Regions from separate parts of the Devosia ginsengisoli genome, predicted to be linked through region 3. Evidence: predicted binding sites of a transcription regulator. Region 3 holds the regulator's gene; each other region holds the start of a gene.
The links. Region 3 encodes LexA, which represses DNA repair genes until DNA is damaged. Its sites were predicted from a motif close to TGTTCNNNNTGTGTTCNG; they were not measured.

Region 1: a site for LexA is predicted at 1,929-1,946, ahead of radA (DNA repair protein RadA). Genes of this name have one in related genera too.
Region 2: a site for LexA is predicted at 1,933-1,950, ahead of FPZ08_RS00960 (PA0069 family radical SAM protein). Genes of this name have one in related genera too.

What each region holds. Positions count from the first base shown of each region.
Region 1 covers NZ_CP042304.1:633,522-636,799, reverse strand. Annotated here, with positions in the region: gene FPZ08_RS03145 (replicative DNA helicase) at 1-99, shown strand, start outside; partial or broken gene alr (alanine racemase) at 102-1,231, shown strand; gene FPZ08_RS03130 (DUF1697 domain-containing protein) at 1,228-1,764, shown strand; gene radA (DNA repair protein RadA) at 2,006-3,278, shown strand, end outside.
Region 2 covers NZ_CP042304.1:180,767-184,044, forward strand. Annotated here, with positions in the region: gene FPZ08_RS00955 (phosphotransferase family protein) at 1-627, opposite strand, end outside; gene FPZ08_RS00960 (PA0069 family radical SAM protein) at 712-1,860, opposite strand; gene FPZ08_RS00965 (MDR family MFS transporter) at 2,312-3,278, shown strand, end outside.
Region 3 covers NZ_CP042304.1:1,270,723-1,274,000, reverse strand. Annotated here, with positions in the region: gene FPZ08_RS06175 (putative immunity protein) at 1-208, shown strand, start outside; gene FPZ08_RS06170 (putative immunity protein) at 208-747, shown strand; gene FPZ08_RS06165 (cold-shock protein) at 976-1,188, opposite strand; gene lexA (transcriptional repressor LexA) at 1,516-2,229, opposite strand; gene FPZ08_RS06155 (GGDEF domain-containing protein) at 2,319-3,278, opposite strand, start outside.

The DNA.
Region 1 (3,278 bases), 640 kb from region 3:
CACGGCCCCACCGGTACGGTGCAGCTCAGCTTCGAGGCGCAGTTCACGCGCTTCGGCAACCTGGCGCGCGCCGACTACCTGCCCGAGCGTATGGAATAGGCATGGCGCTGACGTCTGGCCTTGGGGGGCAACTCAGTATCGATCTCGGGGCCTTGGCCCGGAACTGGCGGGCGCTGGACAAGGTGAGCGCCGGCGCGCTGACCGGTGCTGTGGTGAAGGCCGATGCCTATGGCACCGGCGTGACCATGGCCAGCAAGGCGCTGCATGCCGCCGGGGCGCGCTTCTTTTTGCGGCGACGCCGGACGAGGGCATGGCGGTGCGCGCGGCGGTGCCCGATGCACATATCTTTATTCTCAACGGGCTCTATCCGGGCGCGGCCAATCTCTATGTGCGGCAGAACCTGATGCCGATCATCTCCTCCATGGCGATGCTGGAGGAATGGCTGGCCAAATGCGTGGAGCGCAACGAGGCCTATCCGTCCGCCTTCCATTTCGACACCGGCATGAACCGGCTGGGCTTCCGGCTGAACGAAGCGGCGATGGTGCGCGAGCGCATCCAGGCGCTGGGCTATGCGCCGCAAATGGTGATGAGCCACCTGGCCTGCGCCGACACGCCGAACCATGAGAAGAACCGTACGCAACTGGCTTTGTTCGGTTCGGTCATGACGCAGTTTCCGGGGATTCCGGCATCGCTGGCCAATTCGGCCGGGCTGATGACGGGGCGGGATTATCATTTCCAGATGGTGCGGCCGGGCATTGCGCTTTATGGCGGGCGGGCGGTGAATGGCCGCAAGAACCCGATGGCGCCGGTGGTGACGCTGCATGTGCCGATCATGCAGGTGAAGGAAGCGCGCACCGGGGAAAGCGTGGGCTATGGCGCCACCCAGTCGCTGTCGCGCGACAGCCGGCTGGCCATTCTCAGCCATGGCTATGCCGACGGATTTTTCCGCTCGCTGTCGGGCAGCAATACGCGGCCGGGCGCCAAGGTGATGATCCGCGGCAAGGCGTGCCCGGTGCTCGGGCGGGTGTCGATGGACCAGGTGACGGTGGATATTACCGAATTGGGGCCTGACATTCCGAGCCCCGGCGAAGGGGCGGAAATCCTCGGCGACATCATCGGGGTGGATGAGCAGGCCGATGCCGGCGGCACGATCGGCTACGAAATCCTGACCTCGCTCAAGGGACGCTATAGCCGCAATTATGTCGGCGACGGCAATCTGCCGCCGGAATGACAATCTACGTCATCCTGCTGCGGGCCATCGGGCCGATCACGCACAAGATCATGTCGATGGCGCAATGGCGGGATGCCGTGGCGGCGGCAGGCTATGATGCGCCGCAGACCTATGTGGCGACGGGCAACATGATCGTGGGCAGCGACAAGGGGATTGCCGAAGTCACCGCGGACATGAATGCGGTGGTGCGGGGGCTCGGGCTGGGACCGGGCAATGTGGCGGTGGTGCGCAAGGCGGCGACACTGCACCGGCTGGTCAAGGCCAATCCCCTCCCCGAGGCGGCAGCGGAGCGGCCCAGCGAATTGACGGTCTATTTCTTTGCCGGGGCCAGGCCGGATTTTTCGTGGCTGGGCGACTATGAGGGGCCGGAGCGGGTGCATATCGAGGGCACGCATCTGTTCGTGGATTATGCGGGGCGCGCCTCGCAGAGCCCGCGGCTGCCGGGGCTGATCGAGAAGCGCGCCGGCACCGTGACAGCGCGGAACTGGAACACGGTGCGCGGGCTGGCCGAGCGAGCGGCGGCGCGGGGGTAACCAGAGCTTCAGCGCATGTTGCCCCACCCTCAATCCTTCCTCATCCACCGGCCGTCACCCTCGGGCTTGACCCGAGGGCACTGTACTTACCTAGCGCTCAGCAAGTGTAGAGCCCTCGGGTCAAGCCCGAGGGTGACGATCCGGGGTGGGATAGTTCATCCAAAAGTTCTCTTTTTGTTCTTGCCCGATTTCCTCAGACCGGCTACGCTTCTTGATAGCGTTGCAAGTGTAGAGACCCGTCTTGGCCAAATCCCGTTCTTCCTTCGTCTGCCAGTCCTGCGGGGCCGTGACCACGCGCTGGCAGGGGCGGTGCGATGCCTGTGGCGAGTGGAACACCATTGTCGAGGAAATCACCGACTCAGGAGTCGGCGCGGGGCCGAAATCGGCCAAGGCCAATGGACGACCCACCAATCTGGTGCCGCTTTCCGGGGAGACGGAGAGCGCGGCGCGGGTGGTGACCCGGCTGGCGGAGCTGGACCGGGTGACCGGGGGCGGGTTCGTCAAAGGTTCGGCGCTGCTGGTGGGGGGCGATCCGGGGATCGGCAAATCGACGCTGCTGCTGCAGTCGGCGGCGGCTTTGGCCAACCAAGGTAAAAGCGTCGTCTATGTCTCGGGCGAGGAGGCGGTGGCGCAGGTGCGGCTGCGGGCGCAAAGGCTGGGGCTGGGCGAAGCCAATGTGATGCTGGCGGCCGAGACCAATGTGGAGATCATTCTCGCCACGCTGGAAAACGGCCCTGCCCCGGACCTGGTCATCATCGACTCGATCCAGACGCTGTGGACTGATCGGGTTGACTCTGCGCCGGGCACGGTGACGCAGGTGCGCACGTCGGCGCAGGCGCTGACGCGCTTCGCCAAGAAGAGCGGCGCGGCGGTAGTGCTGGTGGGGCATGTGACCAAGGACGGGCAGATTGCCGGCCCCCGCGTGGTCGAGCATATGGTGGATGCCGTGCTCTATTTCGAGGGCGATGCCAGCCATACGTTCCGGATTTTGCGCGGGGTGAAGAACCGCTATGGCGCGACCGACGAGATCGGCGTGTTTGCCATGACCGAGCTGGGGCTGGAGCAGGTAGCCAACCCCTCGGCCTTGTTCCTCGACCAGCGCGACGAGGGGGCGGCGGGTTCGGCGGTGTTTGCCGGCATGGAGGGGACGCGGCCGCTATTGATCGAAATCCAGGCGCTGGTGGCGCCCTCCCCGCTCGGTACGCCAAGGCGGGCGGTGGTGGGCTGGGATTCTTCGCGCCTGTCCATGGTGCTGGCGGTACTGGAAACGCGCTGCGGGGTGCGGATCGGGGCCAATGACATCTATCTCAATGTCGCGGGCGGGCTGAAGATCAACGAGCCGGCAGCGGACCTGGCGGTGGCGGCGGCGCTGATCTCGTCGCTGACCAGTTCCCCCCTGCCCAAGGATGCGGTCTATTTCGGGGAAATTTCACTGGCTGGGGGGATCAGGCCGGTGGCGCATGGTTCGCTGCGGCTGCGCGAGGCGCAGAAGTTGGGGTTCAAATCGGTTTCGA
Region 2 (3,278 bases), 1.1 Mb from region 3:
GATGCCGTTGAGCCGGCCCGCGGCGTGGTCGAATGCCATGTTCCAGCCATGGCCGTCGAAAAAGCCATAGGTCATACCAAGCGGTTCCGGCGCCAGTTCGGCCCAGCGCGCCATGGTCGTTTCGGCGAATGGCCGCAGCGCCTGCGGCAGCACCGGCTGGATGCGCCGCAGGATTTCCTCGGCGCCCAGCCAGGTCTCTACCGGCAATGCGCCAGAAGCGGTGGCGTCGGCAAGCTCGATGCGGTGCAGTTCGGCATAGAACTGGCCCATCACCTCGCCCAGCCTTTGCCGTGAACGCTCATCCAGCGCGTCATACTGGGTGGTGACCAGATGCTCGCCGGGGATTTTGTCGTGCCGCGAAAAGATCCGGGGTGTCTCGAAGAGCCCCAGCACCGGCACGCGCATGCTGACCGCGGCACCAACCAGGCCCAGGATAGCCACCTCGCGGCGCAAGGCCGCTTCGCCATGGGGATGGCGCGGGAACTTGAAGATGATCCGGTCGCCGACATCGACCGCGACGCTGTCCCAGCCTTCCGAGATCATGATGCAGCGCTCATCCGCCAGCTCGGGGAACCGGCCGACAATGATATCCCTCAGCCCTTCGAGGGTGAATTCCGATGCCGGCATGCCTGTCTCCGGTTGGCGGACAACCGGTGTGCCGCTACCCTGCGCTTCTAGCGGCCGCATCCTCGTTCTGGAAGCCTTGCCCCTCTAGAACAGGCTCATCTGCCGCTCTTCGAGCTTGGGCGCGACGAACAGGTCATTGCGCAGGCCCGGCAATTTGGCATCGAGCCCATAGCGCTCGCGCGCCTTGTCGAGGCGCTGGCGGAGCAGGGTGGCATAGGGGCCTTCGCCGGTCATGCGGGTGCCGAAGCGGGAATCGTAGTCCTTGCCGCCGCGCGTATCGCGCACCAGCGACAGCACATGGCGCACCCGGTCGGGGAAATGGCGCAGCAGCCATTCACGGAACACCTCGCGCACTTCGCCGGGCAGGCGGAGCAGAACCATCGAGGCGCTTTTGGCGCCCTGTGCGGCAGCGGCATCGAGAATGCGCTCGAGTTCCATGTCGTTGATGGCAGGGATCATCGGCGAGGCGAACACGGCTACCGGCACGCCGGCTTCACTGAGCAGGCGGATGGCCTCCAGCCGCCGGGCAGGGGAGGACGCGCGAGGCTCCATCTTGCGGCTGAGCTTGTGATCCATCGAGGTCATGGAAATGGCCACCTTGACCAGGCCCAGTCTGGCCAGTTCGGTCAGGATATCGAGGTCACGGATGATCAGCGCCGATTTGGTGGTGATCATGACAGGGTGGCGGGTTTCCAGCATCACTTCGAGAATGCCGCGCGTCAGCTTGTGCTTGCGCTCGGCCGGCTGGTAGGGGTCGGTATTGGTGCCCATGGCGATGGGCTTGGCCTTGTAACCCTTGGCGCCGATCTCGGCGCGCAAGGCCTCGACGGCGTTCACCTTCACATAGATGTCGCGTTCGAACTCGATGCCGGCCGAGTGGCCGAGAAAGGCATGGCTCGGCCGCGCATAGCAGTAAGAGCAGCCGTGCTCGCAGCCGCGATAGGCATTGATCGAGCGTTCGAAACCGATATCGGGGCTGTCATTTGACGTGATGATGGTCTTGGCGCGTTCGACATGCTCCACCGTCTCGAAGATCGACAGTGGCTCCACATTGTCCCACCCGTCATCGAACCCCTCGCGCTTCTGCCGTTCGAAGCGGCCGGTGTGGTTGGACTGCGCCCCGCGGCCGCGGATGCAGTCGGGATCAAGCAGTTCGCGCCGCGCCAGATCGGCGTCGCGACTACGGCTGAGCTTTTCCAATGCTTCGAAAGAAGGGGCCTGATAGAGGGCCATGAGACATCTCCTGCCGGGCGCGCCGCAGTCGAATCGTGACTGCAGAACGTCTGGAAGATGTAGCAGTTCCAATGGAACAAAACAAGAACATGATGGGCGGTAGACCGTGCCAAGGGCGGTCGCCTGGCGCATACATGGGTATCGGACGGCCTGACTTGAAGGGCCAAAAACACGATTTCGCAAGGCAGAATTGCGTTTATGCGGGTGGACCTCGCCACCCGATCGGCCTAGATACGCCCTCCCTTCGCCTTCGGGTCATTGCGATCGTTTAATGCTTAAGCGAAAGATTTAGCATTGACCCTGGCGGATGCATAAATTACTAAAGCCATTACTTAACCAAAGATGCTGCTGACAGGGGCTGTCGCGGAATCTTTTCAAGGTGACGTCGAAATCCCGCGACGCCACCCGTCGTCCCGCTGACAAGGCAATTCCAGTTTTCAAGGAAAACACCATGAGTAACGACGCAACCACATTCGACGCGGACTTGATCGGCGCGCCGCCGGTCGTCCAGAACGATGCCGCGCGCAACAGGCTGGTCATCGCCCTGCTGCTTGTTTCCACTTTCGTGGTGTTTCTCAACGAAACCATCATGAGCGTGGCCATTCCCCATCTGATGACCGATCTGGGCGTCGCTGCCAGCGTCGCGCAGTGGCTGACCACGGCCTTCCTGCTGACCATGGCGGTCGTCATTCCGGTAACTGGCTTCCTGCTGCAGCGGCTCAATACGCGGCCGATCTTCCTGCTCGCCATGTCGATCTTCACATTGGGCACGCTGCTTTGCGCGGTGTCGCCCGGCATCGAACTGCTGATCGCCGGCCGCGTCGTGCAGGCCGTCGGCACGGCCATCATGATGCCGCTGCTGATGACCACCGTCATGACGCTGGTTCTCCCGGAAGCCCGCGGCAAGACCATGGGCAATATCTCCATCGTCATGTCGGTGGCTCCGGCCATCGGCCCGACCATTGGCGGCTTCATCCTGGCCAATCTCGAATGGCGCTGGATGTTCATCCTGGTGCTGCCGATCGCCATCGGTGCCCTGCTGCTCGGCTGGCGCAAGATCCAGAACGTGTCGACCCCGCGCTATGCGCCGCTCGACGTGCTCTCGGTCATCCTGTCGGCTTTCGCCTTTGGCGGGCTGATCTATGGCCTGTCCAGCTTCGGAGAGAGCTTCGCCCATCCCGGCGAGGCGACCGCCATGCCGATCTGGTTGCCGATCGTGGTGGGTGTGGCTGCCATGGTCGCCTTCGTCTGGCGGCAGCTTGGCCTGCAGCAGGACAATAAGGCGCTGCTCGATCTGCGTGTGTTCCAGTCGCGGAACTATACGGTGTCGGTCAGCATGATGCTGGTTGCCATGATGGCGCTGTTCGGCACGGTGATCCTGCTGCCGATCTATACGGTGCAGGTGGTCGGCCTCGATA
Region 3 (3,278 bases):
TGTCGCCCATGTGCCGGCCCATGAGCTGGGTGCGGCAGCCTATGCGATAAGGGCAGTGCAGGCGGCGACCAGCGAGACCGGGCGCGAAGTAGCCGGCCGCCGGGAATGTCGATGGCAGCGCGAACAGTTGCCGGACGAAATCCGCGATCTGGTGCTGGACGACCAGCGGCTGCGCAATCACGCCTGCTGGTTTGTGTTCGACTGCTGATGACGTTCCCGGAGGGTGAGATCATTCTGGAGATGGACGCGCTTCGTGCGGTGGCCGCCTATGCGGCCGAAAACGCCGGCGCCGTGCTCGCCATTTTCGAGCAGGCCGCACCGTCGGATATCCGCCCGCGCGACGCAGTGGATGCGGCGCTGCGCTTTGCGCGCGGTGGCAAGCGGGTGAAAGCCCTGCGCGATGCCTCCTGGGCTGCGCTCAAGGCGGCGCAGGAGACGGAAAATGCTGCGGCAAGCCAGGCGGCACGGGCCGCTATGGCGGCTTCCGCGGCGGCCTATCTGCATCCGTTACCCAATGCCACCCAGGTCAAACACATTCTTGGCGCAACGGCCCATGCAGCAAGAGCCGTCGAGCTTGGGGCCGGCGATGACCCTGCTGTCGGCGACGCCCATATCCAGCGCGCCACGCAACAAATGCCCCCTGATGTCCTGAGCGTGCTTCGCCGGTTTCCTCCGGCACCGCCGGGCGGTGGTCGTGTCGGCCAGTTGCTGCGCGCACTCGACACGGCGCTTCGCACCACGCCCTAGGGCCGGTCGGTACTCGGCACGGGACCAATCAGCGCCCCGCTCCAGTCGGGTCATTCCCGCGAAAGCGGGAACCCCTGTTTTCTCCGAGCGGCCCGAACCGCATGATCACCGGTTCCTTACGGTGCCGGCAAACTCCGGCCAAATCCCGAGCAAAAAAAACCACCGCGAAAATCGCGGTGGTCCTTGTGCGAGCGGCGCCGAAGCGCGCTCGTCATCTGTGCCTGAAGCCTAGAGCAGGGTCAGGTTGGTCGCCGATTCCTTGCCGTCGCGGCCGGTCTCGAGCTCGTAGGTCACCTTGTCGTTCTCATACAGGCCCTGCAGGCCCGAACGCTGAACGGCGGAGATGTGGACGAAGGCATCCTTGCCGCCATTTTCAGGCGAAATGAAGCCGAAGCCCTTGGTGGTGTTGAAGAATTTCACGGTGCCAGTGATGAGGGCCATGATAGTTTCCTTTTGCTCTTAACGAGCGGTTATCCGATGGCAACATGCCAAGGGGACATAACGTTCGCATGGTAGAGAAGGAAGCCACGGACCGGACAGGCCGGCGTCAGGCAGCCGACTTAGGCTGAAAACGTATACCCCTATGTGGCACGGAAACGGCCATTCCGCAAGATGTTCGCTACTAAGAGTTTGCGAACACTGCGCTTTGCCCGTCCTGACCCCATTGCGGCCCACCGAATACTTGCCGGCAAAACGCCAGGCGATCCGGCCGTTTCAGGCCCCGCCGCCAGTGGGCGGTGCGCCCGCCGACCGGCTTCTCCCCTGCAATCAGTATTTGCGCAGCAGACCGACGAGACGCCCCTGGACCTTGACGCGGTCAGGGGGAAAGATGCGGGTTTCATAGGCCGGGTTGGCGGCTTCCAGCGCCACCGTATTTCCCTTGCGGCGCAAGCGCTTGAGGGTAGCTTCCTCATCATCCACGAGAGCAACGATAATCTCGCCGGTGCTGGCGGCGTCCTGCTTCTTGATGAGCACGGTGTCGCCATCGAAAATACCGGCATCGATCATCGAGTCACCACGCACTTCGAGCGCAAAATGCTCGCCCGCGCCCAGCATTTCGGGCGGCACCATGATGGTGTGGGAATGGGTCTGGATCGCCTCGATCGGCGTACCCGCCGCGATGCGGCCCATGACCGGGATGGAGATCGGCCGCACATAATCCTCGGTCGCCGAAATGCGCGACGGGGGCGAGGCCACCTTGCCCAGATTGCCCTCGATGACCGAAGGCTCGAAGCGCACCTTGCGGCCGCCAAGGGAGGGGTTCATCGAATCCGGGAGCTTGACCACTTCCAGCGCGCGCGCCCGATTGGGCAGGCGGCGGATGAAGCCGCGTTCCTCGAGCGCCGTGATCAGGCGATGAATGCCCGATTTGGATGCCAGGTCGAGCGCATCCTTCATCTCATCGAACGAAGGCGGAATGCCGCTTTCCTTCATCCGTTCGTGGATGAACATCAGCAGCTCGTGTTGTTTGCGCGTCAGCATGGGGCCCCTCGGGGAGAGAATCGGAACATAGGCAGAACGACTATACGTGTTCCAGTTATGTTCTGCAATACTCGCTGCAATAGTGCAGATCAGGCCGCCGATATGCCCTGGATTTGCGGCAATTGTACCTGCAGGGCTTCCAGTTCGCTTTCGCTGACCACGCGATTGCGGCCGGCATGCTTGGCCGCATAGAGGCACCGGTCGGCGCGCTCGATAAGCATGCTGACCGTATCGCCGGGCTGATAGGCGGCCACGCCGAAGGAGGCGGTGATGCGGCCTAGCTTTTCATTGGTCGAGCGCTTCAGCAGTTCCTTGGCCTGGATGGCGCGGCGAATATTCTCCGCTACGATCACTGCGCCCTCGATATCGGTCGAGGGCAGGATGGCGACGAATTCCTCCCCGCCATAGCGGGCTGCCAGGTCCTTGCCCTTGATGTTGGACTTGAGCGTCATCGCCACCAGCCGCAACACCTGGTCGCCGGTCTGGTGGCCATAGGTATCATTGAAATTCTTGAAATGATCGATATCGACGATCATCAAGCAGAGCGGCGTGCCGTTTTCCCTTGCCTCGGCGATGGCCGCTTCCATGCCTTCGTCGAAGCTCTTGCGATTGGCGATCTTGGTCAGCGGATCAAGCAGGGATTCGCGCCTGACGTCGTCGAGGTCGCGCTGCAGCGAGGCGATGTCGTCGCGCGAGGCTTCCAGCTTCTGCTCGAGGGCGCGGTTGGTGTCCTGCATGCGCCGCGTTTCGGACAGCAGCCGCTCGGCCAGCGTCTTCATCGCCTCGGGCGAAATATCGCGTTCCAGATCCCCGCTGGCCGATTGCAGCGAGCCGGAATAGGCGTTCGCCGTGGTCATGGCAGTGTCGATGGCCTCATGAACCGCCTCGATGCGCGCATGCATGCGCTCCGAGACGTTGGACATGCGGTCATTGACGTCGGATTTGAGGAATTCGTTGTAGAGCGCTTCGGCAAGATTGGCCGACGGGGAATCGCCATTGCGGAAAATGGCGTTGATCCGGTTGTTCAGCGTCGGGTTGACGCCCGTCGC